DNA from 3 places in the Sphingomonas sp. UYEF23 genome. Region 2 is predicted to be linked to each of the others. Evidence: predicted binding sites of a transcription regulator. Region 2 holds the regulator's gene; each other region holds the start of a gene.
The links. The regulator LexA, encoded in region 2, represses DNA repair genes until DNA is damaged. The targets are predictions, from matches to a motif close to GTTCCNCNCTTGTTCT.

Region 1 (10,032 bases), on a different contig from region 2:
AGCCCTGCCAGCGGCTCGCAACGCCTTGCGTGGCGGTGGGCGCTTGACCGGGCGCGCATTCTCCCCTTGATGACCGTGAAAGACGACATTGGGGCGACACGTGGCGAAACGGCTGACTAGCTATATCCTGATCGGGCTGGTGCTCGGATTGATCGTCGGCTGGGCGATCCATTTCCAGATCGCCGACGGCACGCCGGAAGCGACCGCGCGGCTAAAGGACATCGGTGCGGGCTTCTCGATCGTCACGACGATCTTCCTGCGGCTCATCAAGATGATCATCGCGCCTTTGGTCTTCTCGACGCTCGTCGTCGGGATCGCGCATATGGGCGACATCGCCGCGCTCGGCCGCGTCGGGGGCCGTACGATGGCGTGGTTCGTCACCGCCTCGCTCGTCTCGCTCTCGCTGGGGCTTTTGCTGTTCCACGGGATCGAGGCGGTGATCGACCTGGTCGCGCCGGGAACGGGCTTCGGCTTCAAGCTGCCGCCGCCCGCCGCCTCGGTCGGGCTCGACGAGAAGGCGTTCAACCTCACCAACTTCATCACGCATATCGTGCCCTCGTCGATCGTCGAGGCGATGGCGACCAACGAGATCATCCAGATTGTGCTGTTCTCGGTGTTCGCTGGCGTCGCGCTGACCGCGATCGGGGAGAAGGGCGAACCGATCGTGCGCGGCGCCGAAGCGCTCGCCGCGATGATGCTGCAGATCACCGATTACGTCATGCGCTGCGCGCCGATTGCGGTGTTCGCGGCGATCACTGCGACGATCACGGTCAACGGGCTCGGGATCTTGTGGTCGCTCGGGTTGTTCGTCGGCGGCTTCTATCTGGGGTTGGCGACACTGTGGCTGCTGCTGTTCGGCGCGGCGTTCGTGTTCATCGGGCCGCGCGCCTTCGGTCTCGCGCGCTATATCCGCGAGCCGATCCTGCTGGCGTTTTCGACCGCGTCGTCCGAGGCGGCGTATCCGCGCACGCTCGAGGCGCTCGATCGCTTCGGCGTGCCGCGGCGGATCTCGAGCTTCGTGCTGCCGCTGGGGTATTCGTTCAATCTCGACGGGTCGATGATGTACATGACCTTCGCGACGCTGTTCATCGCGCGGGTCTACGGGATCGACCTGCCGCTCGGCACGCAGATCGTGATGCTGCTCGTGCTCATGATCACCTCGAAGGGGATTGCCGGCGTGCCGCGCGCGTCGCTCGTCGTGATCGCGGCGGTGATGGGGCAGTTCGGCATTCCCGAGGCGGGGCTGCTGCTGATCCTGCCGGTCGACCAGTTCCTCGACATGGGCCGATCGGCGACCAACGTCGTCGGCAATGCGGTGGCGACGACGGTGGTGGCGAAGTGGGAGGGCGCGCTCGGCGAGCCGCAGGCGGCGGAGATCGAACCGCCGCACGCGCCGCATCGGGCTTAGCGCTTACCGCACCATTCGTTCCTGCGGTCACCCCGGCCTTGTGGCGGGGTCTACCGTGCCGCGCGTGCTACGACGGCAGGAGCGGGATCACGGTGGACCCCGGGACGAGCCCGGGGTGACGGGTATTGGGGGTCGCCCCCGTCTTCACGCGTAGGCGTAGGGCCCGCCCTTTTCGAGCGCTGCCTGATAGGCCGGGCGGGCATGGATCTTGTCGAGCCAGGCGATCGTCGCTGGGCGGCTGTCGTCGAGCCCGGCGCGGCTCTTTGCGGCTTCGAGCGGGAAGCTCATCATGATGTCGGCGCCGGTCAGCTGGTCACCCGCGAACCACGGCCGCTTGGCGAGTTTGGATTCGACGTAATCGAGATGGACGTCGATCATCGGCTGAACCCGCTTCGCGGCGGTTGCGCCGATCACCGGGATGCGATTGAGCACGAGCAGCAGCAGCAACGGCGGCATCACCGAGCCCTCTGCGTAATGCAGGAACTGGCGATAGCGCAGCACGTCGTCGCGGTGCGCGGGCGGCCCGAGCTTCCCGTCGGCATATTCGACCAGATAGTCGATGATCGCGCCGGTCTCGACCAGCGTCTGCCCCGCGGCGGTGTCCTCGAGGATCGGCGACTTGCCGAGCGAATGGACGCGCTTCAGCTCGGGCGGGGCGAGCATCGTCTTGGCGTCGCGCTGGTAGCGCTTGATCTCATAGGGCAGCCCGAGCTCCTCGAGCATCCACAGGATGCGTTGCGAGCGCGAGTTGTTGAGATGGTGGACGATGAGAGTCATGCGCGCGCTCCGGTGGTGGACAGGATCAACCGATCGTAACGCGCAACGCGGAACGTCGCACTAAAGTCGCACCATCGCGGTGCTTGCCTCGTCGCGACGACCCGACCGTCATGGGGCGGTCCGACATCGGACGCTGCTCGGGCGGAGGGGTGGGCCCCGGTACAAGGCCGGGGTGACGATAGGGTAGTTTTCGATCGGCGCCTGATCCTGTGAAGCGCCTGCCGTTTGACGAGCCCGCCATAGCAAAGGCCCGCCATTGCTGGCGGGCCTTCCCGGTTTTGCGACGACCAACCAAAGCCGCCTGTAGAAAGAACGCGGCCGAGCCCTGCCGCCGCTCCCTGCCCCGGACCAAGCGGCCCGAAGCGGATCTCACATCTCGGGCTCGTCCCCGTCGTCGGGCTCGCCGCCGACCATCATTTCCTCGGCGACCTTGTCGGTGCGCGCGCGGATCGAGGCTTCGAGGCGGTCGGACATTTCGGGATGTTCCTTAAGGAACGTCTTCGAATTCTCGCGGCCCTGGCCGATGCGGACGCTGTCGTAGGAGAACCACGCGCCCGACTTCTCGACCAGCCCGGCCTTGACGCCGAGATCGAGGATCTCGCCGATCTTCGACACGCCCTGCCCGTACATGATGTCGAATTCGACCTGCTTGAACGGCGGCGCGACCTTGTTCTTGACGACCTTCACGCGCGTCGTGTTGCCGATGATCTCGTCGCGATCCTTGATCTGCCCGGTGCGGCGGATGTCGAGGCGGACCGAGGCGTAGAACTTGAGCGCGTTGCCGCCGGTCGTCGTCTCGGGGTTGCCGTACATCACGCCGATCTTCATGCGCAGCTGGTTGATGAAGATCACCATGCAGCGCGAACGGCTGATCGAGCCCGTCAGCTTGCGCAAGCTCTGCGACATCAAGCGCGCCTGCAGACCGACATGGCTGTCGCCCATCTCGCCCTCGATTTCGGCGCGCGGCACCAAAGCCGCGACCGAATCGACGACAAGCACGTCGATCGCGTTCGAGCGCACCAGCGTGTCGACGATCTCGAGCGCCTGCTCGCCGGTGTCGGGCTGCGAGACGATCAGCTCGTCGATGTTGACGCCGAGCTTCTTGGCATAGACTGGGTCGAGCGCGTGCTCGGCGTCGACGAACGCCGCGGTGCCGCCGGTCTTCTGCGCTTCGGCGATCACGTGGAGCGCGAGCGTCGTCTTGCCCGACGATTCGGGACCGTAGATCTCGATCACGCGCCCGCGCGGCAAGCCGCCGACGCCGAGCGCGATGTCGAGGCCGAGTGAGCCGGTCGAGATCACCTCGACCTGCATCGTCTGCTTCGACCCGAGCTTCATCGCCGAGCCCTTGCCGAACGCGCGATCGATCTGCGCGAGCGCTGCTTCGAGCGCCTTCGCGCGTTCGTCCTTGGCCTTTTCGGCGGCCTTGTCCGTGGATGCTGCCATTTTGCTGTCGATGACCTTCAAAGATACCGCCATTGGTAGCTCCCGTCGCTAGACCGAACGCCTCATGCGTTCAATGCGTGACAGCGATGTATCGCATTTGTTCTGTGAGAACAAGTGTGGAACGACGGTGCTTTTCCGAGGGTCGTAGGACAGGTTAACACCGCAGGTTATGGCATCCCGCCGCCGCCCGCCGCGCCATAGACGTGGCCGGTGGTGTAGCTGGCGCCGTTTTCGGCGAGCAGGACGTAGATTCCGGCGAGCTCGGCGGGCTGGCCGGGTCGGCCGAGCGGCGTCATACTGCCGAAGCTCTCGAGCTTCTCCATCGTCGCGCCACCCGATACCTGGAGCGGCGTCCAGATCGGCCCCGGCGCGACGCCGTTGACGCGGATGCCGCGCGGGGCGAGCTGCTTCGCCAGGCTGCGGACGTAGTTCGTCGTCGCGGCCTTGGTCATCGCATAGTCGTAGAGATCCTTCGACGGGTCGGTCGCCTGTTCGGAAGTCGTGCCGATGATCGCCGAGCCGGGCTTGAGATGCGGCAGCGCGGCCTTGATGATCCAGAACGGCGCATAGATGTTGGTCTTCATCGTCGCGTCGAAATCCTCGCTCGACACGTCAAGGATCGAGGCGCGCGTCTGCTGGCGCGCGGCGTTGCTGACGAGAATGTCGAGCCCGCCAAGCTCCTTGACCGCGGTCTCGACCAGCTTCTGGCAGAAGGCCTCGCTGCGCAAATCGCCGGGGATGGCGACCGCCTTGCGTCCCGCCTCGCGGATCAACGCGACCACGGCGCGCGCATCCTCCTCCTCGGCGGGGAGATAGTTGATCGCGACGTCGGCACCTTCGCGCGCATAGGCGATCGCCGCTGCCGCACCCATGCCCGAATCACCGCCGGTGATGAGCGCCTTGCGGCCGAGCAGACGACCCGAGCCACGATAGCTCTGCTCGCCATTGTCGGGCTTGGGGGTCATCTTCGACGACAGGCCGGGCCACGGCTGCGACTGCTTTTCGAACGGCGGCTTGGGCCCGCTCCGCGGATCCTTGAGGCCGGCCGCGGGTGCTGCCCCGGCGGGCGTTCCTGGCGTCTTGGCAAAGGCCGAGCCGGTCGCAGCGGTCGCGACGCCGAGCGCAGCACCGCCCACGACGGCCCGGCGGGAAACGGAGGATTCATCGTTGCTGCTCATGGGTCGATCTCGCTCGCTATCAAAGGTCGAGCGGGTAACTCATGGCGTCTGCACGCGGTTCACAAAGAAGCCGGGTTTATTCGGCTAACCTCAATCAAGCCGCGCTGGCGGTACCCAACGCATCGAGCGCCTTCGACACGCCGTCCATCGTGAACGGCTTGGGCAAGGTCGGGCGGTCGCGGAACTGCTCGGCGACGGTATCGTGCGATCCGCCGGTGGCGAAGACGAACGGGATACCCTTTTGCGCAAGCACTTCGGCGATCGGAAAGCTCTTCTCGCCGCCGCGCAGATTGACATCGAGGATCGCCGCATCGACACCGCCATCCGCGATGATCGCGACCGCGCCCTCCACGGTATCGGCCGAGCCCGCGACGGATTTACCAAGCACATCGAGGAAATCCTCGATCATCATGGCAATAAGGGGCTCGTCTTCGACGATCAGGATACTCTGGGCGCTCATTGTGTGCCTTTAGCGTCCTGGAACGCCGTCCGCCAAGTCATTTCGCACGAAGCACGTCGCGCGTCGCCTCGGCGAGCTCCTGGACCGAGAAGGGCTTGGCAAGGAAGGCAACATTGTCGAGATCGATCGACTTGCGGATCGTCTCCTCGGCATAGCCCGACATGAACAGGATCGGCAGGTCGGGATAGCGCGCGCGCACCTGGCGGACGAGCGTCGGTCCGTCCATCAACGGCATCATGACGTCGGAGATGAGCAGATCGGGGCGATCGCAGCGGGCCAGCAGCTCGAGCGCCGCCTCGCCATGCTCGGCGGTGAGCACGGTATAGCCCTGCCGCGCGAGCGCGCGTTCGGCGACGGCGCGGACCATGTCCTCGTCCTCGACCAGCAGAATCGTGCCGCTGCCCCACAGATCGGCGGGCTTTTCGCGCGGGAGCGCCTTGGCCGGCGTCGCGTCGACCAGCGCGCCCGCGGTGTGGACCGGCAAATAGATCGTGAAGACTGCACCCGACGCGCCCTTCGGCCCGCTCTTGACGGTATCGGCGAAGATCCAGCCGCCCGATTGCTTGACGATGCCGTAGACGGTCGACAGCCCGAGCCCGGTGCCCTTCCCCACTTCCTTGGTGGTGAAGAACGGCTCGAAGATCTTGGGCAGGATGTCGGGCGGAATGCCGCCGCCGGTGTCGGCCACTTCGAGCACGACATAGTCCGCCGCAGGCAGAATATCCGAGCCGAGCTTGCGCACTTGCGCCGCGGTGACCGCGTAGGTCTGGATCGTCAGCGTGCCGACGCCGCGCGGATCCTTGGCGATCATCGCGTCGCGCGCATTGACCGCGAGGTTGACGACGACCTGTTCGAGCTGCCCCGGATCGGCGCGCACCGGCGACAGGTTGCGGCCGTGCTTCACCGTCAGCGTGACGGTCTCGCCGAGCAGCCGCTTGAGCAGCGTCGAGACTTCGGAAATGACGTCGGGCAGCTGCAGCACTTGCGGGCGCAGCGTCTGCTGGCGCGAGAAAGCGAGCAATTGCCGCGTCAGGCTCGCTGCGCGGTTCGAATTGGCGCGGATCTGCTGGATGTCGTCATAATCGCTGTCGCCGGGCGAATGGCGCATCAGCATCAAGTCGCAATGCCCGATGATCGCGGTGAGGATATTGTTGAAATCGTGCGCGACGCCGCCGGCGAGCTGCCCCACGGCTTGCATCTTGGTCGCTTGCGCGACCTCGCGCTTGAGCCGCGTCTCCTCGCTATTGTCCTTGAGGCTGAGCAGCACCGCCGAATCGCCCAGCCCCCGCGCACCCGCGATCGACAAGGCGACGGGTTCGTCGGGATGGTCCTTCAACCGCACCGCGAGGTCGGTCGAATGCGTTGCGCCGCCTGCAAAGCGGCGGATCGCATCGGCGACGACGCCCTTGTCCTCGCGCACGAGCAGATCGCCCGGATAGATCGGCGGGCTCGCCGGATCGACCGCAGCGGCGCGCGCGAACGCGTCGTTCATCTGCAGGAAGCGGCCATCGCCGCCGATCAGCGCGACGCCGAACGGCATCAGCGACACGAGGCTGCGGATATGCGCGCTCGCGCTCTCGCCGATCGCGGCGTGCCCCTCCTCCTCGTCGATCAGCGCGACGAGCATCGGCGCGTCCTCGCCATCGAGGAACGGGATCTGCAGCACCCGCAACGGATTGCGCGTCAGCCCCTCGCGCTCGAAGCGCGCCATGCCTTGCGCGTCGGTGATGAGGAAACGCGCGAAATCGCGCCCGATGATCGCGCCGTCCTCCTGCCCCATCGCGCGCGAACGCAGCACGCGGTTGGCGGCGCGGATCCGGCCGTCGGGGTTGATCAGCGCGGCCATGATCCCGGCGCTGCCGAGCCGGTCGCCCGTCGCACCGGCGATGAGGTTTTCCATCGTCTTGGCGAGATCGAGCCCTTGCGAGGCGAAGAAGCGCCAGACGAGCAGATTCTCGTCCTCGCCGACGCGCGTGACATCGGCCGAGAGCGCCGCGCCCTTGACGGCCAGGCGATCGACGCTCGCCGCGCCATCGCGCCACGCCGCGCGCCCGGCGCTGCCGAGCCGATCGACCCCGCCCGCGTCGAGCGGCAGGCCGGGCGCAGTCGGAAAACCGCCGAACAGCGCTTCGTAGCGGTCGTTCGCACAGACGAGCCGCCCAGCGCGGTCGGTCACCGCGATCGCGTCGGGGCTGCTTGCCGCGAGCGCGCGCGCAACGCTCCAATCGGGTTCGATCGCGGTGCTGGCCGTTGCCGGGAACAGCCGGCGCGCTGCGATCAACCCGCCTGTCACGACGAGCGCCGCTGCGGCGAAAGCCGCAGCGATCACAAGGCTGTGGAGAATGCCGAGGATGACCAAGGCGGCCGCCAGACCACAGCCGAGCGCAATCAGAGCGGCGCTGCGTGTGGCGGTGGCGTGGGGGGGCGCAGGTAGCGGGACCATCGCATCATGCTGTGAGCGCTGCACGGCCCGCGTCAAGGCTTAAGCGGCGGAGCGCCGCGGAGCGGTCGCGATGCGCGACAAGCAGTCGATCGAAAAAAGGAGGCCCCAGCGCGCTGCGCCGGGGCCTCCAGGCATTTTACCAGACCTTCACGCGCTCAGCAGGCGCGAGGTACATCTTGTCGCCGGGCTTGACGCCGAAAGCGGCGTACCAGGCGTCGACGTTGCGCACTTCCATCGTGCGGAACGGACCCGGCGAATGCGGATCGCTCAGCAACTGCGAGCGCAGCGCCGGCTCGCGGAACTTGATCCGCCAGACCTGCGCATAGCCGAGGTAGAAACGCTGGTCGCCGGTCAGCCCGTCGATCACCGGCGCGGGCTTGCCGCCGAGCGAGCGATGATAGGCGTCGTACGCAAGCGCGAGGCCAGCGAGATCGGCCATGTTCTCGCCGAGCGTCAGCCCGCCGCGGATGTGCTGGCCGGGGAGCGGCTCGTACGCGTCATACTGCTTGACCAGCTGGTCGGTCATCGCGGTGAAACGCGCGACGTCCTGCGGCGTCCACCATTCCTTCAAGGCGCCGGTCGGATCGAACTTGCGGCCCTGATCGTCGAAATGATGGCTGAGCTCGTGGCCGATGACGACGCCAATGCCGCCATAGTTGACCGCGGGATCGGCCTTCGCGTCGAAGAATGGCGGCTGGAGGATCGCCGCCGGGAAGACGATCTCGTTCATCGGCGGGTTGGCATAGGCGTTCACCGTCATCGGGGTCATGCCCCATTCGGTGCGGTCGATCGGCTGGCCGAGCTTGTGCAGGTCGCGCTGATACTCGAACTGGTTCGCTGCGGCGACGTTGCCGACGAGATCGTCACGCTTGACCTGCACCGCGGTGTAATCGCGCCACTTGGTCGGATAGCCGATCTTGGGGGTGAAAGCGGCGAGCTTAGCGTGCGCCTTGACCTTGGTCTCGGGCGCCATCCAAGTCAGCTTGTCGATCCGCGTGCCCATCGCCGAGATGATGTTCTTGACGAGCTGATCGGCCGACGCCTTCGATGCCGGCGGGAAATAGGCCGCGACATATTGCTGGCCGATCTCTTCGCCGAGCGCGCCCGATACAGTCGAGACGCCGCGCTTCCAGCGCACCGGCTGCTGCGGCGCGCCGCTCAGCACGGTGCCGTAGAACGCAAAATTGGCGTCGTTGATCGGCTTGGACAGATACCCCGCATACGAGCGCATCGTGCGCAGGATCAGGAAGTCCTGGACGACCTGCACGGGGGCATCGGCGAACGCCTTGGCCTCACCCGCGATCGCGCTCGGCATCCCGACGATATAGTTCGCCTGGCCCGCAGCCCCGGCCGCCTGGAAATAGGCCGCCCACGGGAAGCCCGCGGCCTTGCCGTCGAAGTCGGCGGGGAGATATTTGTTGTACGTCAGATCGGCGTTGCGCGACTTGACGCGGTCCCAATGCGCCTCGGCGAGCGTCTTCTCGAACGCGAACACGGCGGCGGCGCGCTGTGCGGCATTGTCCTGCCCGGCAAGGCCGAGCATCGTTGCCTGATACGCTTGATATTTGGTGCGCGTGTCGGCGAGCTTGGGGTCATCCTTGAGGTAATAATCGCGATCGGGGAGACCGAGGCCGCCCTGATAGACGTGGACGATATAGTTCTCGGGAGCCTTGTCGTCCTGCCCGACGCCGACGCCGAACAAGCCGCCGACGCCACGCTGCTGGAGCTTGGCCATCTCGGTCGCGAGTGCGGCCTTGTCCTTGGCGGCCTTGATCTCGCCGATCCAGGGCTGGATCGGCGCGATGCCCTTCGCGTTGACCGCGGCTTCATCCATGAAGCTCGCGTAGAAATCGCCGATCTTGTTGCCCGGCGTCTGCGTCGCCTTGTCGAGGATGATGCGCGTCCGCTCGAGCGAGCGATCGGCCAGCGCGTTGAACATCCCGTAGGTCGCCTTGTCGTCGGGGATCTGCGTCTTGGCTTCCCACGCGCCGCCGGCATATTTGGCGAAATCGTCGCCGGGCTTTACTGCGCTATCCATGCCGGCGGTATCGATGCCGAAGCTACCGATCTCGGCGCCGGTGCTTGCGCTCGGCGCAACGACGGGCTTGGGCTTGCTCGTCTGGGCGTAGGTTACGCCCCCCGCAGCGGCCGATGCCAGCAGCGAGAGTGTTAGGAGCGAAAACCGCATACAAATGTATCCTTCCTGAACCGTATTGCCGCGTGTTGTACCGCTATGACACGGCCAGTCAAATCGTTCTTGTCGCCCCACCGCGATGCGCGCGCGCGCGCCATTTCCGTGCGATCCGCAGCCGCCAGACGA
Region 2 (10,032 bases):
GCGGTAGCGGCGCGCTATGATCCGTGCACAGATCCTCGTCATCGACAATTATGACAGCTTCACCTGGAACCTCGTCCATTATCTGATGGAGCTTGGCGCCGAGGTGAAGGTCGTGCGCAACGACGCGATCACTGCGGCGGATGCGCTCGCGAGCAACGCCACCGGATTTCTCATTTCCCCCGGCCCAAAGACGCCGACCGAGGCGGGCGTGTCGCTCGATCTGGTTGCAGCGTGCGCCGACGCGGGACGGCCGCTGCTCGGCGTGTGCCTCGGGCATCAGGCGATCGGCCAGCATTTCGGCGGCAGCGTGGTGCGCGGCGGGCTGATGCACGGCAAGACGTCTCCCGTGACGCATGACGGGTCGGGCGTGTTCGCCGGCCTCCCCTCGCCCTTCACCGCGACGCGCTATCATTCGTTGATCGTCGAGGATCTGCCCGACGCGCTGGTGGTCAATGCGCGCGCGGACGACGGCTCGGTGATGGGCGTACGCCACGTCACGCTGCCGATCCACGGCGTGCAGTTCCATCCCGAGAGCATCGCGACCGAGCATGGTCACGCATTGCTGGGGAACTTCCTGGCGGATGCGGGTATGATCCTCCCCTCCCGCTTGCGGGAGGGGCCGGGGGAGGGCCTGTTCGAGATGCACGGGACGGACTCCCCTCCCCTAACCCCTCCCGCAAGCGGGAGGGGAATTTGACGACCCTTGCCCTCCTCCCCGACCCGTCCTCCCCGCTGAGCCGGGAGTCCGCAGCGCAAGCGTTCGCCGACCTGCTCGACGGCCATGTCCCCGACGACGCCATCGCGAGCTTCCTGATCGGCCTGACCGAACGCGGCGAGACCAGCATCGAAATCGCCGCGGCCGCGCGCGCGCTGCGCGACCGGATGCTGCCGATCGCGGCCCCCGCCGGCGCGCTCGACGTCTGCGGCACCGGCGGAGACGGCCACCACACGCTCAACGTCTCGACCGCGGTGTCGATCGTCGTCGCGAGCACCGGCGTGCCCGTCGCCAAGCACGGCAACCGTGCGGCCTCCTCCAAGTCCGGCGCCGCCGATACGCTCGAGGCTTTGGGGCTCGACATGCACCGCGCCGGTCTCAACGCCGAGGCGAGCTTGAACGATATCGGCATCGCCTTCCTGTTCGCCGCCAACCACCACCCGGCGATGAAGCGCATCACCCCGATCCGCCAGGCGCTCGGCCGTCGGACAATCTTCAACCTGATGGGCCCGCTCGCCAATCCGGCGGGCGTCACACGCCAGCTGATCGGCATCGCGCGTCCCGATTATGCCGCGACCTACGCCGCCGCGCTCGAGCAACTCGGCACCGAGGCGGCGCTCGTCGTGTCGGGCGAGGAAGGCCTCGACGAACTGTCGAGCGCTGGCCCGAGCATCGCGGTCGCGGTCGGTACGATCGACCTCCCGCGCACGATCACGCCCGAGGATGCCGGCCTGCCGCGCCACCCGATCAGCGCGATCCGGGGCGGCGATGCCGTCCACAATGCCGCCGCCTTGCGCCGCCTGCTCACTGGCGAGACCGGTGCGTATCGCGATGCCGTCCTGCTCAACGCCGCCGCGGCGCTGATTGTCGCTGGCACCACGCACACCCTTCCCGAAGGCGTCGCCATCGCTGCCGAAGCGCTCGAGAGCGGTTCGGCGAACGCCTTGCTCGATCGTTGGATCGCTTACTCATGACCGATATTCTCAACCGTATCCTCGAAACCAAGCGCGCCGACGTCGCCGCGCGCAAGGCGACCACCGCGCTGAGCGAACTCGACGCGCGGATCGCGGCCCAGTCACCACCGCGCGGCTTCCGCGCCGCGCTCGATGCGCGCGCAGCCGAGGGCGGCTACGCGCTGGTCGCCGAGATCAAGAAAGCGAGCCCGTCAAAGGGCCTGATCCGCGAGGATTTCGATCCGCCGGCGCATGCGCTCGCCTATCAGGCCGGCGGTGCGACATGCCTGTCGGTGCTGACCGACGAAGCGTGGTTCCAGGGATCGGACGGCTTCCTGACCGCGGCGCGCGGCGTGTGCGACCTGCCGGTGCTGCGCAAGGATTTCATGGTCGATCCGTGGCAGGTGCCCGAATCGCGTGGGCTCGGTGCCGACGCGATCCTGCTGATCATGTCGGCGCTCGATGACGTGACGCTCGCCGAGATCGAGGCGAGCGCGATCGAATGCGGGATGGACGTCCTCGTCGAAGTCCATTCGCAGGCCGAGATGGAGCGCGCGCTCAAGCTCAAGTCGCGGCTGATCGGCGTCAACAACCGAAACCTGCGCGACTTCACCGTCGATTTCGCGCGGACCTACGAGCTGGTGTCAAAAGCGCCGAAGGACTGCACCTTCGTCGCCGAAAGCGGGCTGACGACGCGCAACGATCTCGACGCGATGGCCGAGCACGGCATTCGCTGCTTCCTGATCGGCGAGGCGCTGATGCGGCAGCAGGACGTCGAGGCAGCGACGCGCACGCTGGTCGGCTGAGCGGTCGGGCGACACCGCTTCGCCGGGCGGCCCCGGCTTAGACGTCTGACCAAACCTTCGTCATCCCCGCGAAAGCGGGGATCGCGCAGCCTTGGCCGGATACCAGCAGAAGAAGCGGGATCCTCGCTTTCGCGAGGATGACGGGGATGAGTCCGGATCGTAAGGGCGGGCCGCTACAGCGCCCCGCCCTCACCGCATCAGAACTTGCCGCTAAGCGTCACGCCGATGATCCGCGGGTCGTTGAACACCGCGGCATTATAGTTGTCGAGCACGCCCTTGAGGTTCTTCTCATTGGTCAAGTTGCGCACGAACACCGCCAGCTCATACTTGCTGTCGGGACCGGTATAGCCCGCCTTGAGCCCAGCCTCGAACGTGCCCTCCGACGTATATTCAACCGTCTTGTACGGCACGAAGCTGGTGTAGCCCTGCAACGTTACGTCGCCGCCGACGAACAGCTTGCCGCCATTGCCGAGCGGGAAGTCGTAGCGTGCGTTCGCGTCGAGCTGATACTTCGGCGCGTTGGGGAGCGCGTTGCCGTTGATCTGCGCGAGCGTGGCGGTCGTAACCCCTGCGGCGTTGCGGATCGCGATCGTCGGGTTGAGCACGGTGCAGGTCAGCGCCCCGTTGAGGAAGCACGCCGGGGTGTAGACGCGCGTGTCGTTGATCTCGGTGTGCAGCACGCTGCCGCCGAGACCCAGCGTGAAGTCACGCACCGGGCGCCACGTCAGCTCGGCCTCGCCGCCCCACGCCTGCGCCTGGTTGGCGTTGAACAGCAGGCCGTTGTTGTTGGCGTCGTTGCCGTTGAGCTGGATGTTGTGGACCTTGTAGTAGAAGCCCGTCGCGTTGAAGCGCAGCGTGTTGCCGAACAGGTTCGACTTGAAGCCTGCCTCGTACGACGTGATCGTCTCCGACCCAGCGGTCACGAACGCCGAGCTGAACACCGCGTTGCGGCCCTGGATCGTCGGCCCGCGGAAGCCGTGCGAGACGCGCGCGAACACGTTGACGTCGGGATCGACCGCATAATTGAGGCTCGCTTCCCAGCTCGGCTGCGTGTCGGCGAGGCGGACGTTGGTCGCCGCCGTCGCCGGGAAGGTCGACACGCCCGCTGCGGTGCGCGGCGGGGTGACGAGGCGCGTCTTCTTCTCGTCATAGGTCACGCGCACGCCGCCGGTCAGCGTCAGCTTGGGGAGGATCTGATAGCTCGCCTGGCCGAAGCCCGCATAGGACGTGTTGGTGTTGCGCAGCACGACGAAGTTGTTCGGGTTGGGGTTGGTGCCGAACGAATTGTTGAGCAGGAAGAAGCCGCGCTGGTCGAACTCGGTCGTGTCGCGCGATTCGAAATAGATCCCGCCGATCTGCCACTTGAAGCGGCCCGTGCCGTTGCTCGCGAGGCGAACTTCCTCGCTCAGCTGGTCGAGATCGCGCACGCGGCCCTGGCTCTCGCCGTAGAACTTACCGCCCGCAAAGTTGCTCGCGGCACCACCGTCGGTGTCGCCGCGGCTATAGCCCTTGGTCGTCTCGTATGCGGTGATCGAGGTCAGCGTGACCGCGCCGAAATCGTTCTTCGCGTTGAACGAGCCGCCATAGGTCTTGTACGCCTGACGGTTACCGCCGCCCTCATCGAGCGCGACGCTGGCGCGCGGTGCCGCGCTGACGTCGTTGCTGCCGCGCAGGATCGCGCCGCGGTGGAAGATCGTCGAGGTGCCCGAATAATCACGCGCATGCGCCGAAACCAGGCCGGTGAAGCCGGTCTCGGGCGGGGTCAGCATCAGCTGGACGCGGATGTCCTTCTCTTCGAACCCGCCGAGCTTGTCCTTGCCGCCGACAGTGCCGTCGTCGCTCGGGCCGGTATAGGTGTTGTCGATCCAGTTGTCGCGGCGCTGGTACAGGCCCGACACGCGGAAGCTCAGCACGTCCTTGACGATTGGCCCGCCGACGCCGGCATCGACGCTGACGGTGTTGTAGCTGCCATACGACGCAGTCGCGCGGCCGGTGAACTCGTTGGTCGGGCGGTTGGTGTCGAACTTGATGATGCCGGCGGTGGTGTTGCGGCCGAACAGCGTGCCCTGCGGCCCGCGCAGCACTTCGATCTGGTTGACGTCATAGACCGGGTTCGACTTGAGCACGACATGCTCGAGCACGACCTCGTCCTGGATGATCGACACCGGCTGCGATGCGCCGAGGTAGAAATCGATGTTGCCGAGACCGCGGATGTAGAAGCGCGGGAAGATCTTGCCGGTCGTCGTCTCGGCGTAGAGGCCGGGCACGCGGTTGGCGAGTTCGAGCAGCGTGTCGCTGCCGCCCGAAGTGTAGGTCCGCAGATCGGCACCCGACAGCACGCCGACCGACACGGGCACCTTCTGCAGATTTTCGCTGCGACGCTGCGCGGTGACGACGATGTCGCCGAGGCTGTCGCTCTCTGGCGCGGCCTCGACAGCGGCGACGGGCGCAGCGGCGTCCTGGGCGCTGGCCGAACCGATGCTGGCAATCGCGCCGAACGCGGTGCCGAGCAGAAGGAGCGCCTTGGCGGCGTGTGACTTGGACATGATGTTCCCCCAATAGATGAAATAGGCTGCCCACACCGTTCGCCGCAGCGGACTTGTTGTCCTGCGCGGCGACGCGTCCGCGCTCCTGCGTGGTGCGGTGTGACCCCGACCGCGCGGCTAGGTCGGGATTGTGACGCGATTATGACAGGTGTGCCGCCACGTCTGCTTTGTCGGCTGGCTGTGGCTTTCGAGTTGCACCGGGGCCTGCACGACGCCGACCACGGGACGATCGTCAGCGACAGTGCGCACCTGATTCAGGATACGATACCGATACATGATCCACCGCAACGACAGGCTGCCGACACCCCCCTAGCCCCGGCCCTCACGAGAAGGACACAAGGGCATGCGGCGAATCCTTTATGTCAGCGGGAACACCGTTTCGAGCGTCACGGCCGACCTCGCCGGCATCCTCGAACAATCACGGCATAATACCGCGCTCGACAGGATCACCGGGCTGCGATGGTCGGACGGTCGCAGCTTGCTGCAAGTGCTCGAGCGTTCGCGCGTGAGCGTCATGGCGACGTTCGCCCGCATCCTCGCCGACCCGCGTCATCATGCGCCGATCGTCCTCCAGCACCGCCATATTCGCCCCCACGAATCCGGCGGCTGGACCATGGCGCACCCCACGCCGGCGCCGCGGCCGACGCGGATGACGCCCAGATCGGGCGGCTGCTCGTGAACGCAACCGAAGCGGTGCGCACGCACTTCCACACGCTGATTTCGGCAGGCCATAGCGCCGCGCTCGCGCTCCCGGTCAGCGCGATCGGCACCCCGCCGCCCGCCCCGACGCCCGATTACGGCACCCCGCCGCCGCGGCGCGTCGATCGCCGGATCGGCGCACCCTTCCACAATGTCGGGCTCGCGCTGGCCAGCGCGTTTCGCGGGGGGCTGCAGGGCACCAACATTGACCATGACGCATGTATCGAAAAGCTCCGCGGCATCGCGGGAAGTGCGACCAGCGACTCGCAGGATATCTGCGCCGGACGGTGACAGCATCGCTTGACGGACGATTTTTCGTTCCGTATAGGTTCGTCGTCTGTTCCGACGAAAGGGCCGCGCGATGCTTACCCGCAAGCAGCATGAGTTGATCTGCTTCATCAACGACCGGCTCGACGAGACCGGGGTATCGCCGTCCTTCGAGGAAATGAAGGAAGCGCTCGACCTCAAGTCGAAGTCGGGCGTCCATCGCTTGATCAGCGCGCTCGAGGAACGCCAGTTCATCCGCCGCCTGCCCAACCGCGCGCGGGCGCTCGAAGTGCTCAAGATGCCCGAGCGCGGGATCAAGACCCCGACCAAGGCGGCCCCCGCCGCCGCTTCGCGTGCAGCACCACAGCCTGCCAACGACGTGATCGAAATTCCACTGCACGGCCGGATTGCGGCAGGCGTCCCGATCGAGGCGTTCGAGGGCGCGTCGATGCTCTCGGTTCCCGCGGCGTTGCTCGGCAATGGCGAGCATTATGCGCTCGAGGTGTCGGGCGATTCGATGGTCGAGGCGGGCATTCTCGATGGCGACTATGCGCTGATCAAGCGCCAGGATGTCGCGCGCGACGGCGAGATCGTCGTGGCTTTGATCGAAGAGAGCGAGGCGACGCTCAAATTCTTCCGCCGCGAAGGTGCGATGGTGCGGCTCGATCCGGCCAACCGTGCCTACGATCCGCAGCGTTATGCCCCAGCCCAAGTGCGCGTGCAGGGCAAGCTCGCCGGGCTGTTGCGCCGGTACGACTGAGCCACGGTCGGCGTGATCGACCGTCGCGCTTGATGGTCGCGCGGCGAGCGATCGAGCGGCTCAGTCTTTGTGCTCGGCAAGGGTGTGAGCGACGATCGCGTTGGCATGGCCGTGGCCCATGCCATGCTCGGTTTTCAGCATGGTGACGAGCGCCATGTGTTTTTCCGGCAAACGCTCGCGCACCAGCGCCTGCCACTCTGCGATCGGACGGCCATAGGTCTTCTCGATCGATGGAAAGTACGATGCGGGCCCTTTGATCGGTTGGTCAGCCACGGCGTGCAGGCTCCGAGATGCGGGAACGTCCCGAGGATCTTCCGGTATTTGGGGGAAAGCCGCAAGGCCACCCCGCCCTATCGTTTCCCGTCCGTTACTGCTGCCCCAGCCCTCCCCGACAATCGAGCGCGCCAACGCATCCGGCCAACCCACCGCCGCCGACCAGCGTCGCCCTCCGGCGCCGCGATCCACGGATGCCGGTCGCCCGGATGGCGAACGGTCCGCACCGAATGCGATGCCAAAGCGATCGCAACGCCGCCGGTTTGCGCCAGCGTCTCGCGGTCGAGCCGCAGCCACTGCGGAACGCAATGGCGCGGCAAGCGCCGCTCGCTGATCACGATGTCGGCGCCGGCACACGCCGCGACGAGGTCGAGCGTCGGGACATGATACGCGCTGCGCGTCGCCAGGATGCGCCACTGTCGTCCCGCCACGGTCCGCGTCATCAGGCAGAGGTCGCGGCTGCAGCGCGCCTCGTGCTGCTCGGACATCAATACCGGGAGCGCAGCGATCCCGCCATTCTCGGCAAGCATGTCGGCGGTGTAGTCCCCGGTCCGGTCGCGCAGCAAAGCGACGTCGCCCGCCGAGGTCCGGATCGCGACATGCCGACCGTCTCCGGTAACGATCAGATCGGGCGCCGGGGTCAGCAGCGCCCATGCCAAGCCGATCCCAAGCGGCAGCGCCCCCAGCCGCCGCCAGCGCGTGCGCCACAGGCCGATCCACAATCCGCCTACCACCATCAGCGCGTAAGCGGCGCCCGGCATCGCCGGCAGCGGCGCGACCGAGCCCGGCACCGCCGCAGTTACGTGCGCAATCCACAACAGCAGATCGAGCGAGCGCGCCGTCAGCCACCAGAACGGCAGCCCCGCCCCCACCGTATCGAACAGCAACGCCAGCGCCTCGCACGGCATCGTCACGAACGTCGTCAGCGGGATCGCGACGATATTGGCGACCGCGCCGTAAATCCCGGCTTTGTGGAAGTGGAACAGCGCGATCGGCAGCAAAGCGAGCTCGACGACGATCCCGGTCAGCAGCAGCGACGCCAGTTCCCGCGCGATCCGCGCCAGTCGCGTCTGCTCGCGCGGCCCGAACCACACGCGCAACTGCGGATGCTCGTTGAGCGAGACGATCGCCGCGACCGCCGCGAACGACAGCTGAAAACTTGGTCCGGCGAGCGCCTCGGGATATAGCAACAGCACCACGATCGCCCCCGCCGCGACCAGCCGCAGCGTCAGCGCCTGCCGGCCCAGCGCCAAAGCGACCAGCACGAGCAACGCCGCGACGCACGAGCGGATCGTCGGCACCTCGGCCCCGGTCAGCAGCGTGTAGCCGATCGCCGCGAGCGCCCCCGCGCCCGCCGCGATCAACGGAACGCGCGTCTTCAGCGCGATCCACGGGCTGAGCGCGAGCAAGCGCGCGACCAGCAGCATCACCGCGCCGACCGCCGCGGTGATATGCAGACCGCTCACCGAGAGCAAATGCGCGAGCCCGGATCGGCGCATCGCCTCATTGTCGGCGAGCGGGATCCCGCCTTGATCCCCCGTCGCGAGCGATGCGGCGATGCCCCCCACCCCGCCCCCGCCAGCGCTCGCTTGGATGTGCTGCGACAGCCGCTGCCGCAGGCCGACGCCGCCTGTCCCACCGCCAGCGAGGATCGTGATCGGCGCAAAGCCACGCCCGGTCGCGCCGATCGCGTCGAACCAGGCGGTCCGCGCATAGTCATAGGCGCCGGGCACGCCGGGCGGCGGCGGCGGCATCAGCCGCGCCGAGAGCCGCAGCGTCGCCCCCGGCACCAGTCCCACGGGAACGTCGGCATCGACGAGATTGACGCGAATATGCGCTGGCAACGTCGGCAACGGCCGAACCGGCCCGCGCGTCGCGGGCACCGCCAGCACGTGCAGCGGGGCCAGCCGCAACCGCACCACGTCGCGCGCCGCAAGCGGCTCGATCCGCTCGACTCGTGCAGTGAAGGTTGCGATCGTCGGTTCTGCGAGCACCACGTGCGCCACGCGCTCGGCGCGCCACCAGATCAGACCGAGCCCAATCGCAACCGCAAACCCGCCAACCGCGACGACCCGCGCCGCACGCCCATGCCGCGTCAGCGCGACCCCGGCGAGCGCCACCGCGATCGCGACCAGACCAGCCGCTTCCCATGCCGCCGGATCGGGCAGCACGAACCACAGCGCGATCCCCGCGCCGAGCGCCACCGGCAACCACAGCGGCAATTGATCGCGCTCGGCCTCGAGCCAGCTCTCGAGTCGATCGCCGACGCCAAACCACCCCCGCGGCACGCCGATTTGAAGCGCAGGAAGGTGCGTGCTAGAGGCGCTCAAGGCTGATCCGGCCATCCAATCTCTAGTCTGGGAGCATGCGCGATTGAGCGCAATATCTGACCCCGCCGCGGCCCCCGCCGCCGGCGCATCCGACATCAAGGTCGTCACGCGGTTCGCGCCGTCGCCGACCGGTTTCCTGCACATTGGCGGGGCGCGCACCGCCTTGTTCAACTGGCTGTACGCGCGGCATCACGGCGGCGAGTTCCTGTTGCGGATCGAGGATACCGATCGCGCGCGCTCGACCCAGCCGGCGATCGACGCGATCCTCACCTCGCTGCGCTGGCTCGAGCTCGATTGGGACGGCACCGAAGTCTATCAATCGCAGCGCGCCGACCGCCACGCGCAGGTTGCGCACACGATGGTCGAGCATGGCCATGCCTATCGCTGCTATCTGACGCAGGACGAACTCGCCGCGATGCGCGCCGAGGCCGATGCCGCGAAGAAGCCGCTGCGCGTGCGCAGCCCGTATCGCGACGCCGACACCAGCGCCGAGACCCGCCCGTTCGTCGTCCGGCTCAAGGCCCCGCTCGATGGCGCGACGACGATCGAGGACAAGGTCCAGGGATCGGTCACCGTGCAGAATGCCGAGCTCGACGATCTCGTCCTGCTCCGCTCGGACGGCACGCCGACCTATATGCTCGCGGTGGTGGTCGACGATCACGACATGGGCGTGACGCACGTGA
Region 3 (10,032 bases), on a different contig from region 2:
TTTTCGCGTGCGCTGAAATTGAAGCGCGGCGTGCGGCCGGTGCGGATCGGCTGGCTGACGCCGCTGCTCGGGCTCGTGGTGATGCTCGACCTGACGAGCTTCTGGCTGCTCGCCTTCGATGCGCGCGAGCAGATCAGCGCGAATTACGTCACGCTGCTCAGCGTGCTGGCGATGGTCGGCGTCTATTATCTCGCGGCGACGCTGATCTTTCCCGACACGCCCGAGGACTGGCCCGATTTCGACGAATGGTACGACAAGCAGAACCGGCTGGTGATCGGCGGGCTGCTCGCCGCGAATGTGGCGAGCTGGGCCGGGGGCGTCGTGCTCGACACGCTCCATCCGCGGCCCGAGGTGGTGGAGCCGGTGGGGAACGGGCTGGTGTTGCTGGTGTATCTGGTGAGCGGGTTCGGGGTGCTCGGCCTGCTGATCGCGCTGCTGCTGGTGAAGGGGCGGCGGGCGAATGTGGCGATGCTGGCGGGGGTTTGTGGGTTGTTGGTGGTTAGCGGGGTGATGGAGCCGTGGGTCTAGCCAGCTTTGTCGCTGACACGACACGCATTTGTTTGCGAACCGAAAAATCGGGACTAGCATACCAAAAATCAGTCCTGGATTTCGGAGCCGACGGTGCAGTCAATCGCATTTTTTAATAACAAAGGTGGCGTCGGCAAAACCACCCTTCTTTGTAATGTGGCCGCATATCTTGCCCTAGAGCGCAAGAAAAAGGTTTTAGTGGTTGATGCAGATCCTCAATGCAACGCGACGCAGTTACTACTAGATGATTGGGACGTGTACGAACTATATGAAGACTCAAAGTCTTTTACTGTTCATAGTATAATACATCCTCTATCAATAGGTAAGGGTTACGCCGATTCTATAAAACCGCAGAAGGTTTTAGATTATGGAGTGGATCTAATACCAGGAGACCCCAGGCTTGCCTTGAAAGAGGACCTTTTATCGAAGGACTGGCAGGATGCAATTGGAGGAGAAATCCGAGGCCTTAGAACCTCATTCCTCTTTTCAGAGCTTTTAGAAAGATGCGGGAAGTATGACTAGGTATTATTTGATATGGGACCGTCGTTAGGATCTATTAATCGAGCAGTTCTTCTTGCCTGCGACTTTTTCGTAAGCCCAATGTCGATAGATATTTTCAGCCTTAGAGCCATTGAGAATATTTCGATTGCCCTTCTCGAGTGGAAGAAAAAACTAAAAAACGGACTTAATCAAGTCGACGAGAGCCTAATTGAAGACATCCCGCACGGGGGCGCCTTTGAGATTCGATTTGCTGGATATGTAGCGCAACAATATATTCAAAAAACAAAAGAAGGAGAAAAAAGAGCTGTTGCCGCCTATGAAACTATTATGAAAAGAATTCCTAAAAGCATTAAGGCGAACTTTGTCGATAAACTACAATTAAATGAACACGTAAATAATTACGAGATAGGAACCATCCCTAATCTTTATAGCTTAATCCCAATGTCGCAAACAGCCCACAAGCCAATCTTTGCACTTCGCGCCAAGGATGGTGTTCGCGGTGCACATTTTAACAAGGTTCGAGACGCTGGCGATATTTACAAAGATATCACACAGAGACTAGCTGAAAATCTTGCGGAACTTACCGAATGATTGCGTGGCCAGACAATCTCATAAGCGCGATCGCGAGACGCCGGTCCGTTATCTTAATTGGATCAGGAGTTTCGGCGAACTCGCAAACAGACGCAGGCCGCCGTCCAGCGACTTGGGGAGCTTTTCTAAACAAGGCTTATCAAGCGCTCAATACCCGGATGCCCTATGTTAGTACTTCCTTAAAAAAAATACCAGTATTTGGAAGCTTGCGATTATATCAGGACTGGATTCGGCGAAGCTTGGCCCAACTTCGTCAAAGAGGAATTTTCAACTCCGATCTATAGGCACGCCCCGATACATGAAGCAATATTCAATCTAGACTCTAGAATTGTAGCTTCATTAAATTTTGACAAAATATACGAGACGTATGCTATCGGGGCTAGCGAAGGTACGATAATCGTAAAGAATTATTATGATAGCGACATCAGAGACGCTGTGTCTGGCGCGGATAGATATATTATAAAGCCACACGGCACCGTAGATGCGGTGTCCAAAATGATATTTACACTTGAGCAATACGGAAAGGCTAGAACAGAATATTCTAGCTTTTATGAGGTATTCTCAGCGCTACTGCACACTCATACTTTTATTTGCCTGGGATGCGGATTAAGCGATCCCGATTTGCAAATTATATTCGAGGACTACAAATACAAGCACGGTGAGTCCGCGCACTTCATGACGCTTCCGACGCCCATCGCAGACGCCCAGAAGGATTTAATAAAGCGAACGCGAGGGTTGAACGTTTTAACATATTCACCCCGAGAAGGTCATTTGGACCTAACGAAATCCTTACAAGAGCTAGTGGCGCTAGTAGTTGCAAAGCGAGAGGAGATCGCTGAATTTAGGAGCTGGTGACGGCAACGGAGTTAGCGCCGTCAAACAGCGCTCTTCCCCAACAACGGCGCCAAATATTTCCCAGTAAACGACCCCTTCGCCTTCGCCACCACCTCAGGCGTCCCCTGCGCGACGATCTCGCCGCCCTTCACGCCGCCCTCGGGCCCAAGGTCGAGCACCCAATCCGCCGTCTTGATGACGTCGAGGTTGTGCTCGATCACCACCACCGTATTGCCCTGCTCGACCAGCTGGTGGAGCACTTCGAGCAGCTTGCGCACGTCCTCGAAATGCAGCCCCGTCGTCGGCTCGTCCAGAATATACAGCGTCTGCCCGGTGGCGCGGCGCGACAGTTCCTTGGCGAGCTTGACGCGCTGCGCCTCGCCGCCCGACAGCGTCGTCGCCTGCTGGCCGACCTTGACGTAGCCGAGGCCCACTTCCTGCAGCATCGCCATCTTGTCGCGGATCGGCGGGACCGCCTTGAAGAATTCGACCGCATCCTCGACCGTCATGTCGAGCACGTCGGCGATGCTCTTGCCCTTGAACTTCACCTCGAGCGTCTCGCGATTGTAGCGCTCGCCGTGGCAGACGTCGCACGTCACATAGACGTCGGGGAGGAAGTGCATCTCGATCTTGAGCAGTCCGTCGCCCTGGCACGCCTCGCAGCGGCCGCCCTTGACGTTGAAGCTGAAACGGCCGGGCTTGTAGCCGCGGGCTAAGCTTTCGGGGAGGCCGGCGAACCAGTCGCGGATCTGGGTGAAGCTGCCGGTATAGGTCGCCGGGTTCGAGCGCGGGGTGCGGCCGATCGGCGACTGGTCGATGTCGATCACCTTGTCGAGATATTGCAGGCCGGTGATCTTGTCGTGCTTGCCCTGGACGATGCGCGCGCCGTTGAGCGTGCGCGAGGCGGCGGCGAACAGCGTGTCGATCGTGAAGCTCGACTTGCCCGAGCCCGAGACGCCGGTGATGCAGGTGAAAGTGCCGAGCGGGAGGCTCGCCGTCACGCCCTTGAGGTTGTTGGCGGTGGCGTTGTGGACGGTGATCTTCTTGCCGTTGCCTTTGCGGCGGGTCTTGGGGACGGCGACTTCGCGGCGGCCCGAGAGATAGTCGGCGGTGATGCTGTTCTCGTTGGCGAGGACTTCCTCGAAGGTGCCCTGCGCGACGATGTGGCCGCCGTGGACGCCGGCGCCCGGCCCCATGTCGATGACATAGTCGGCGGTGCGGATCGCGTCCTCGTCATGCTCGACGACGAGCACGGTGTTGCCGAGATCGCGGAGCCGGCGAAGGGTCTTGAGCAGCATGTCGTTGTCGCGCTGGTGCAGGCCGATCGAGGGCTCGTCGAGGACGTAGAGCACGCCCGACAGGCCGCTGCCGATCTGCGACGCGAGGCGGATGCGCTGCGATTCGCCGCCCGACAGCGTGCCCGAGGTGCGGTCGAGGTTGAGATAATCGAGCCCGACATTGTTGAGGAAGCCGATCCGCTCGAGGATCTCCTTGAGGATGCGCTCGGCGATCGCGTTCTGCTGGTCGCCGAGCTGGCTCGGGACCTGCTCGAACCAAGCGAGCGCGTCGACCACCGACAGGCGCGTGACGCTCGAAATGTCGCGCATGCCGATCTTGACCGCGAGCGCCTCGGGCTTGAGCCGCGCGCCCTTGCAGACCTCGCACGCGGCGGAGGACTGGTACTTGCTCAGTTCCTCGCGCATCCACGCGCTCTCGGTCGAGAGCATGCGGCGGTTGAGGTTGCCGATCACGCCCTCGAACGGCTTCTTGACGTCGTACGACTTCTTGCCGTCGATGAAGGTCAGCGTGACCGCCTTGCCCTTGGTGCCGTAGAGGATCGTGTCGCGCGCGGTTTCGGGCAGGTCTTCCCACGGCGTGTCGAGCTCGAACTTGAACTCGCGCGCGAGGCTGCCGAGCACCTGCATGTAGTACGGCGACGGCGGGTTGGACTTGGCCCAGGGCACGACCGCGCCCTTCTTGATGCTGAGCGCGTGGTTGGGGACGACGAGCTCCTCGTCGAACAGCATCTTTTCACCGAGGCCATCGCACGCCGGGCACGCGCCCTGCGGCGCGTTGAACGAGAAGAGCCGCGGCTCGATCTCGGCGATGGTGAAGCCCGAGACCGGGCAGGCGAACTTCTCGCTGAACACGATGCGGCCGGGTGGCGCGTTGTCGCCGAGCACTTCGTTCTTGGGGGTGTGCGGTTCGACCGGGTCGGCGGGGTCGACATAGGCGAGCCCGTCGGCGAGCTTTAGCGCGGCCTCGAAGCTTTCGGCGAGGCGCGTCGCGATGTCGGGGCCGATGACGAGACGGTCGACGACGACCTCGAGGTCATGCTTGTACTTCTTGTCGATCGCGGGGGCTTCGTCGATCTCGTGGATCTCGCCGTCGATGCGGACGCGGGTGAAGCCGGCCTTCTGCCACTCGAGCAGTTCCTTCTTATACTCGCCCTTGCGGCCGCGCACGACGGGGGCGAGCAGGTACAGCCGCGTGCCCTCGGGAAGCGCCATCACGCGGTCGACCATCTGACTGACGGTCTGCGCGGCGATCGGCTCGCCGGTCGCGGGGGAATACGGGATCCCGACGCGCGCCCAGAGCAGGCGCATGTAATCGTAGATCTCGGTGACGGTCGCCACGGTCGAGCGCGGGTTGCGGCTGGTCGTCTTCTGCTCGATCGAGATTGCTGGCGACAGGCCCTCGATGTGATCGACGTCGGGCTTCTGCATCAGCTCGAGGAACTGCCGCGCATAGGCGCTGAGCGACTCTACATAGCGCCGCTGGCCCTCGGCGTAGATCGTGTCGAAGGCGAGGCTCGACTTGCCGCTGCCCGACAGCCCGGTGATGACCGTCAGCGTATCGCGCGGGATATCGACCGAGACGTCCTTGAGATTGTGCTCGCGCGCGCCGCGCACGGAAATATGAGTCAGCATGGGAGCGGTTTGTTCCAGATTTGTTCGGATGGCGCAAGCGACCGGTTGCAGGGGCGAGATGGGGCGTTAAACTCGCAACGACAAGGTTTGGGGGCAAGCGATGAAGACGATGCTGATTGCGGCGCTGCTCGCGCTCGGGGGTCCCGCGCCCGCCGACGTGCCATTGCAGCCGACCGGCAAATGGACCGTCGAATATGCCGACGCGGCGTGCATCCTGTCGCGCGACTATGGTCCAAGCAATGCGCGAATGGCGCTCGGCATCAATCCTTCGCCGCTTGCTTCAGGCCTCGAAGTCGTAACCGTCACGCCAGGCGCGAAGACGACGCGATACCGTCCGATGAAAGGCACGCTCACGCTCCAACCGTCGGGCCGGACGATCGACAGCGATATCTCAGTTTACGAGATCAAGGAGAAGAACCAGACCATTACGACCCTCACGACCGAGGGGGATGTGGCAACCGAAATCCTGCGCTCGTCATCCTTGTCCGTCACCTTGGCGAATGGATCGCGTACTGCGTTTGCCGTACCGGGGATGTCGGGGGCAGCGGGTGCGCTAAAGGCATGCCAGGACGATCTGCTTCACCAGTGGGGGATCGACCCGGCAGAGCGCGATTTGCCGTCGCTGGCGAACGGTAGTGCATCGCCTGCACAGTGGATCACAAATGACGATTATCCCTCATCGGCCGTGGGGGCTGGAATACAGGGTACTTCGACCATCGTCTGGACCATACGGACCGACGGCAAGGTCGGCGATTGTCGGGTCGTCCAGTCGAGCGGATCAAAAGCGTTGGACGACGCGTCCTGCAGCGCGATCAGCAAGCGCGGCCGGTATCAGCCCCCGCTCGGGGTCGATGGTAAGCCACAGGTGCGGCACGCCATGCGCAAAATTGTCTGGCGCCTGCCGTATTAGCGTTAGGCGCCGCTCGGGCGCCTCGAAAATCCGTCAGGTCTTGCCATAAGCTGGCAACGCCAGCCGCCACCTGATGGCCGCAGCCCGCAGTGCAAAACCGCACGCAGCGGCGATCGGCGCGGCGAGGCTTGGCGCGACGCCCGCGCTCACCAGCACGACATACGACCCCGACGCCAGCGCCGCCGCAGTCACATACAATTCCGGCCGCATCAAGATCGATGGCTCGCCCGCGAGCACGTCGCGGATGACGCCGCCGATGCACGCCGTCACCACGCCCATCAGCGCCGCCGGCACCGGCGGGATGCCGAACGCGAGGGCCTTCGCCGCGCCGAACACGGCATAGGCGGCCAAGCCCACCGCATCGAGCCAGTCGAGCGCAGTGCCCTTCCACCAGCGCTCGGGCGTCGTCCACACCAGCACCGCGACCGCAAGGCAGATCCCCGCGACGAAGCGATCATGCACCCAGAAGACCGGCGCGCCGATCAGAAGATCGCGCACCGATCCGCCGCCGACCCCGGTGATCAGCGCGAAGAAGGTGGCGGTGACGAGCGTCTGGCGATGGCGGATTGCGGCGAGCGCACCGGTGATCGCGAATACGGCGATCCCGAACAGATCGAGCCAGGGCAGCGCGGAGCCGAATTGCCAGGGAAATTGCGAGGGCATCGCAGCGCTCTACCCGCGCAAGGCGCGCGAGGGAATGCGGCGCGCGACACCGGGTCGCGCGCCGCAGCGATCAGCGGACGGCCGCCGCTTCGTTGGCGACGACTTCGCCGCGCTGTTCGGGCGTCATCGCGCTTGCGTTGACATCGGCGGCGCGGATCGCGTCGGCGCGTTCGTCGCCGGTCTTGCGCTCCTGCTTGGCCTGCTCCTCGAGGTCCTTGGCGTTGGCCTCCATCGCGTCGGCGCGGTTGTCGGCAGCCTTCTCGACTTGCTTGGCGAGCTTGCCGTCGCCATTGCCGCCGCATGCGGCGAGCGGGAGTGCGACCAGCGCCAGCGCCGCGATCATCGTCTTCTTCATGTGAAACCCCTGTTGGACACGTACCGTGATGGTACGCGCGGGAAAACCGCCGTGCGCGCGGATCGTTCCACCTGCGCAGCGAGCGCGACGCTGGCATCGGCGCGGGGCATCGGGCATGGTCGCGCGATGCGACGGTATCAGCGCTCCACCCTCCTCTTTGCAGCGTGCCTCACCGGGTTGGCGGGGTTCGTCGATGCGCTGGCCTATTCAAGCATGGGCGGCTTCTTCGCTTCGTTCATGAGCGGCAATACGACGCGGCTCGGCGTGTCGCTCGCCACCGGGGCGAGCAACGACGCGCGGATCGGGGCCGGGTTGATTTTGAGCTTCGTCAGCGGCGTGGTGGCGGCGGCGATCATCGGACGTTCGCGGCCACACCATCAGCGCGTCGCGGTGATGGCGCTCGTCACGCTGCTGCTCGGCGGCGCGGCGCTGTTTGCGCCATATCATCCGGTCATCGTGCCGCTGCTGCTGCTGGCGACCGCGATGGGGGCGGAGAACGGCGTGTTCACGCGCGATGGCGAGGTCAGCATCGGGCTGACCTACATGACCGGCGCGCTGGTGCGGATCGGCCAGGGGCTCGCCGCCGCGCTGATGGGCGAAGGACCACGCTGGGACTGGGCGCGCTATCTTGGGTTGTGGCTGGGGTTCGGCGCGGGGGTGATCACGGGCGCGCGGTGTTACGCGGCGTACGGGACCGGCGCGCTGTGGATCGCGGCGGGGGCGGCGGCGGTGCTGACGGTTGGCGCGCGGGCTACGCAGCGCGATACGGCGTAAGGGCGCGCGCCCCGACCGAGCAGATGCAACCGAGCCGTTCCCCGGCGAAGGCCGGGGCCCAGTCGTGCTGGAGGCGACGATCGCGCGAAACCGCTCGCTTACCTCCGCCCTTGCTACTGGGCCCCGGCCTTCACCGGGGAACGGGGGTGTGATCTGTTGGCTTCCTTGTTGGCAGCGGCGTGGCAAAGCCACGCCGTCGGTCGGCGCTGTAGCGCCGCCGGCCGGTCTGATCGCGGCGGGGCCGCGCCGTAGCTTTGCTACGGCTTGGCGCGATCAGACTCAGACGTGGATCGCCTTCCCTCTCACCGCCATCGCCGCTTCCTTCATCGCCTCGCTATGCGTCGGATGCGCATGGCAGGTGTAGGCGATGTCCTCGCTCGTCGCGCCCATCTCCATGCCGAGCGCAGCCTCGGCGATCATCGTGCCCGCAGGCACCGCGATCGCCCAGACGCCGAGCACGCGATCGGACTTGGCATCGGCGATGATCTTCACGAAGCCGTCGGGGTCGTGGTTGGTCTTGGCGCGGCTGTTGCCCGCCGTCGGGAACTTGCCGACCTTGATCTCGCCGCCGTTCTTGGTCGCCTGCTCGCGCGCGACTTCCTCGGTGAGGCCGACGCCGGCGATCTCGGGCCAGGTGTAGACGACGCTCGGGATGACCGCGTGGTTCACGATGCCGGTGTGGCCCGCGATGTTCTCGGCGACCGCAATGCCTTCGTCCTCGGCCTTGTGCGCGAGCATCGGGCCCGGAATCACGTCGCCGATCGCCCATACGCCGGGGACGCTCGTCTGGAAGCGGTGATCGGTGTCGATCTGGCCGCGCGGGTTGGTCGAGAGACCCGCGTTCTCGAGCGCGAGGCCGTCGGTGTTGGGACGGCGGCCGATCGAGACGAGCACGCAATCCGCTTCGATCGTCTCGGCTGGGCCGCCGGCCGACGGCTCGACGGTGAGCGTCGCCTTGTCGCCGTTGACCGTCACGCCGGTGACCTTGGTCGAGAGCTTGAACTCGATGCCCTGCTTCTTGAAGACCTTGTTCGATTCCTTGCGGATATCGCCGTCGAAGCCGGGGAGGATCTGGTCGAGATATTCGACGCAGGTGACACGTGCGCCGAGCCGGCGCCACACACTGCCGAGCTCGAGCCCGATCACGCCGCCGCCGATCACGACCATATGCTCGGGCACCTTGTCGAGCTCGAGCGCGCCGGTCGAATCGACGACGACCTTCTGGTCGACGGTGACGCCGGGCAGCGGGGTGACCGACGAGCCGGTCGCGATGACGATGTCCTTGGCGGTGACGGTCTGCTCGCCGACCTGGACGGTATGCGAATCGACGAACGCGCCGCGGCCCTTGAGCCAGGTGACCTTGTTCTTCTTGAACAGGAAGGCGATGCCGCCGGTCAGCTGGTTGACCGCGTCGAGCCGCTGCGCGTGCATCTGCGGAAGGTCGAGCTCGGGCGTGACCTTGATGCCCAGCTTGGCCATCGTGCCGTTGGCGGCGGCGTCGAAATACTCGCTCGCGTGGAGCAACGCCTTCGACGGGATGCAGCCGACGTTGAGGCAAGTGCCGCCTAACGTCTCGCGCGATTCGACGCAGGCGGTGCGCAGGCCCAGCTGGGCGGCGCGGATCGCCGCGACGTACCCGCCGGGGCCCGAGCCGATGATGAGGACGTCGTAATCGTAGTCAGCCATGTGTCACTCCGTTCGCCCCGAGCTTGCCGAGGGGCTGCCTTCTCTTCCGTCCGACAGACAAGGACAGTGCTTCGACAAGCTCAGCACGAACGGAATATGGGTAGGTGCGATCCGATATTACAGGTCGATCAGGATCCGCGTCGGATCTTCGATCGCATTCTTGAGCGCGACGAGGAACGTCACCGCTTCGCGACCGTCGATCAGGCGGTGATCGTAGCTCAAAGCGAGGTACATCATCGGGCGGATCACGATCTGGCCGT

Region 1: the regulator LexA is predicted to act here: its motif matches at 3,739-3,754, upstream of recA (recombinase RecA).
Region 3: the regulator LexA is predicted to act here: its motif matches at 5,396-5,411, upstream of uvrA (excinuclease ABC subunit UvrA).

Annotation. Positions count from the first base shown of each region.
Region 1 is NZ_JBEPNG010000001.1:332,736-342,767, forward strand. Features, by position in the region: gene ABIB28_RS01505 (dicarboxylate/amino acid:cation symporter) at 101-1,408, shown strand; gene ABIB28_RS01510 (glutathione S-transferase family protein) at 1,553-2,185, opposite strand; gene recA (recombinase RecA) at 2,555-3,664, opposite strand; gene ABIB28_RS01520 (SDR family oxidoreductase) at 3,799-4,809, opposite strand; gene ABIB28_RS01525 (response regulator) at 4,904-5,269, opposite strand; gene ABIB28_RS01530 (response regulator) at 5,307-7,712, opposite strand; gene ABIB28_RS01535 (M13 family metallopeptidase) at 7,849-9,900, opposite strand; gene ABIB28_RS01540 (DUF2062 domain-containing protein) at 9,959-10,032, opposite strand, start outside.
Region 2 is NZ_JBEPNG010000008.1:64,907-74,938, reverse strand. Features, by position in the region: partial or broken gene ABIB28_RS14630 (anthranilate synthase component II) at 17-607, shown strand; gene trpD (anthranilate phosphoribosyltransferase) at 694-1,689, shown strand; gene trpC (indole-3-glycerol phosphate synthase TrpC) at 1,686-2,474, shown strand; gene ABIB28_RS14615 (TonB-dependent receptor) at 2,672-5,020, opposite strand; gene ABIB28_RS14610 (BLUF domain-containing protein) at 5,364-5,699, shown strand; gene ABIB28_RS14605 (hypothetical protein) at 5,696-6,010, shown strand; gene lexA (transcriptional repressor LexA) at 6,081-6,746, shown strand; gene ABIB28_RS14595 (DUF4287 domain-containing protein) at 6,807-7,019, opposite strand; gene ABIB28_RS14590 (ComEC/Rec2 family competence protein) at 7,097-9,364, opposite strand; gene gltX (glutamate--tRNA ligase) at 9,393-10,032, shown strand, end outside.
Region 3 is NZ_JBEPNG010000004.1:116,220-126,251, reverse strand. Features, by position in the region: gene ABIB28_RS09460 (hypothetical protein) at 1-528, shown strand, start outside; gene ABIB28_RS09455 (ParA family protein) at 622-1,050, shown strand; gene ABIB28_RS09450 (hypothetical protein) at 1,129-1,620, shown strand; gene ABIB28_RS09445 (SIR2 family NAD-dependent protein deacylase) at 1,819-2,475, shown strand; gene uvrA (excinuclease ABC subunit UvrA) at 2,496-5,384, opposite strand; gene ABIB28_RS09435 (energy transducer TonB) at 5,548-6,294, shown strand; gene ABIB28_RS09430 (trimeric intracellular cation channel family protein) at 6,328-6,957, opposite strand; gene ABIB28_RS09425 (hypothetical protein) at 7,028-7,312, opposite strand; gene ABIB28_RS09420 (YoaK family protein) at 7,439-8,086, shown strand; gene lpdA (dihydrolipoyl dehydrogenase) at 8,366-9,772, opposite strand; gene odhB (2-oxoglutarate dehydrogenase complex dihydrolipoyllysine-residue succinyltransferase) at 9,890-10,032, opposite strand, start outside.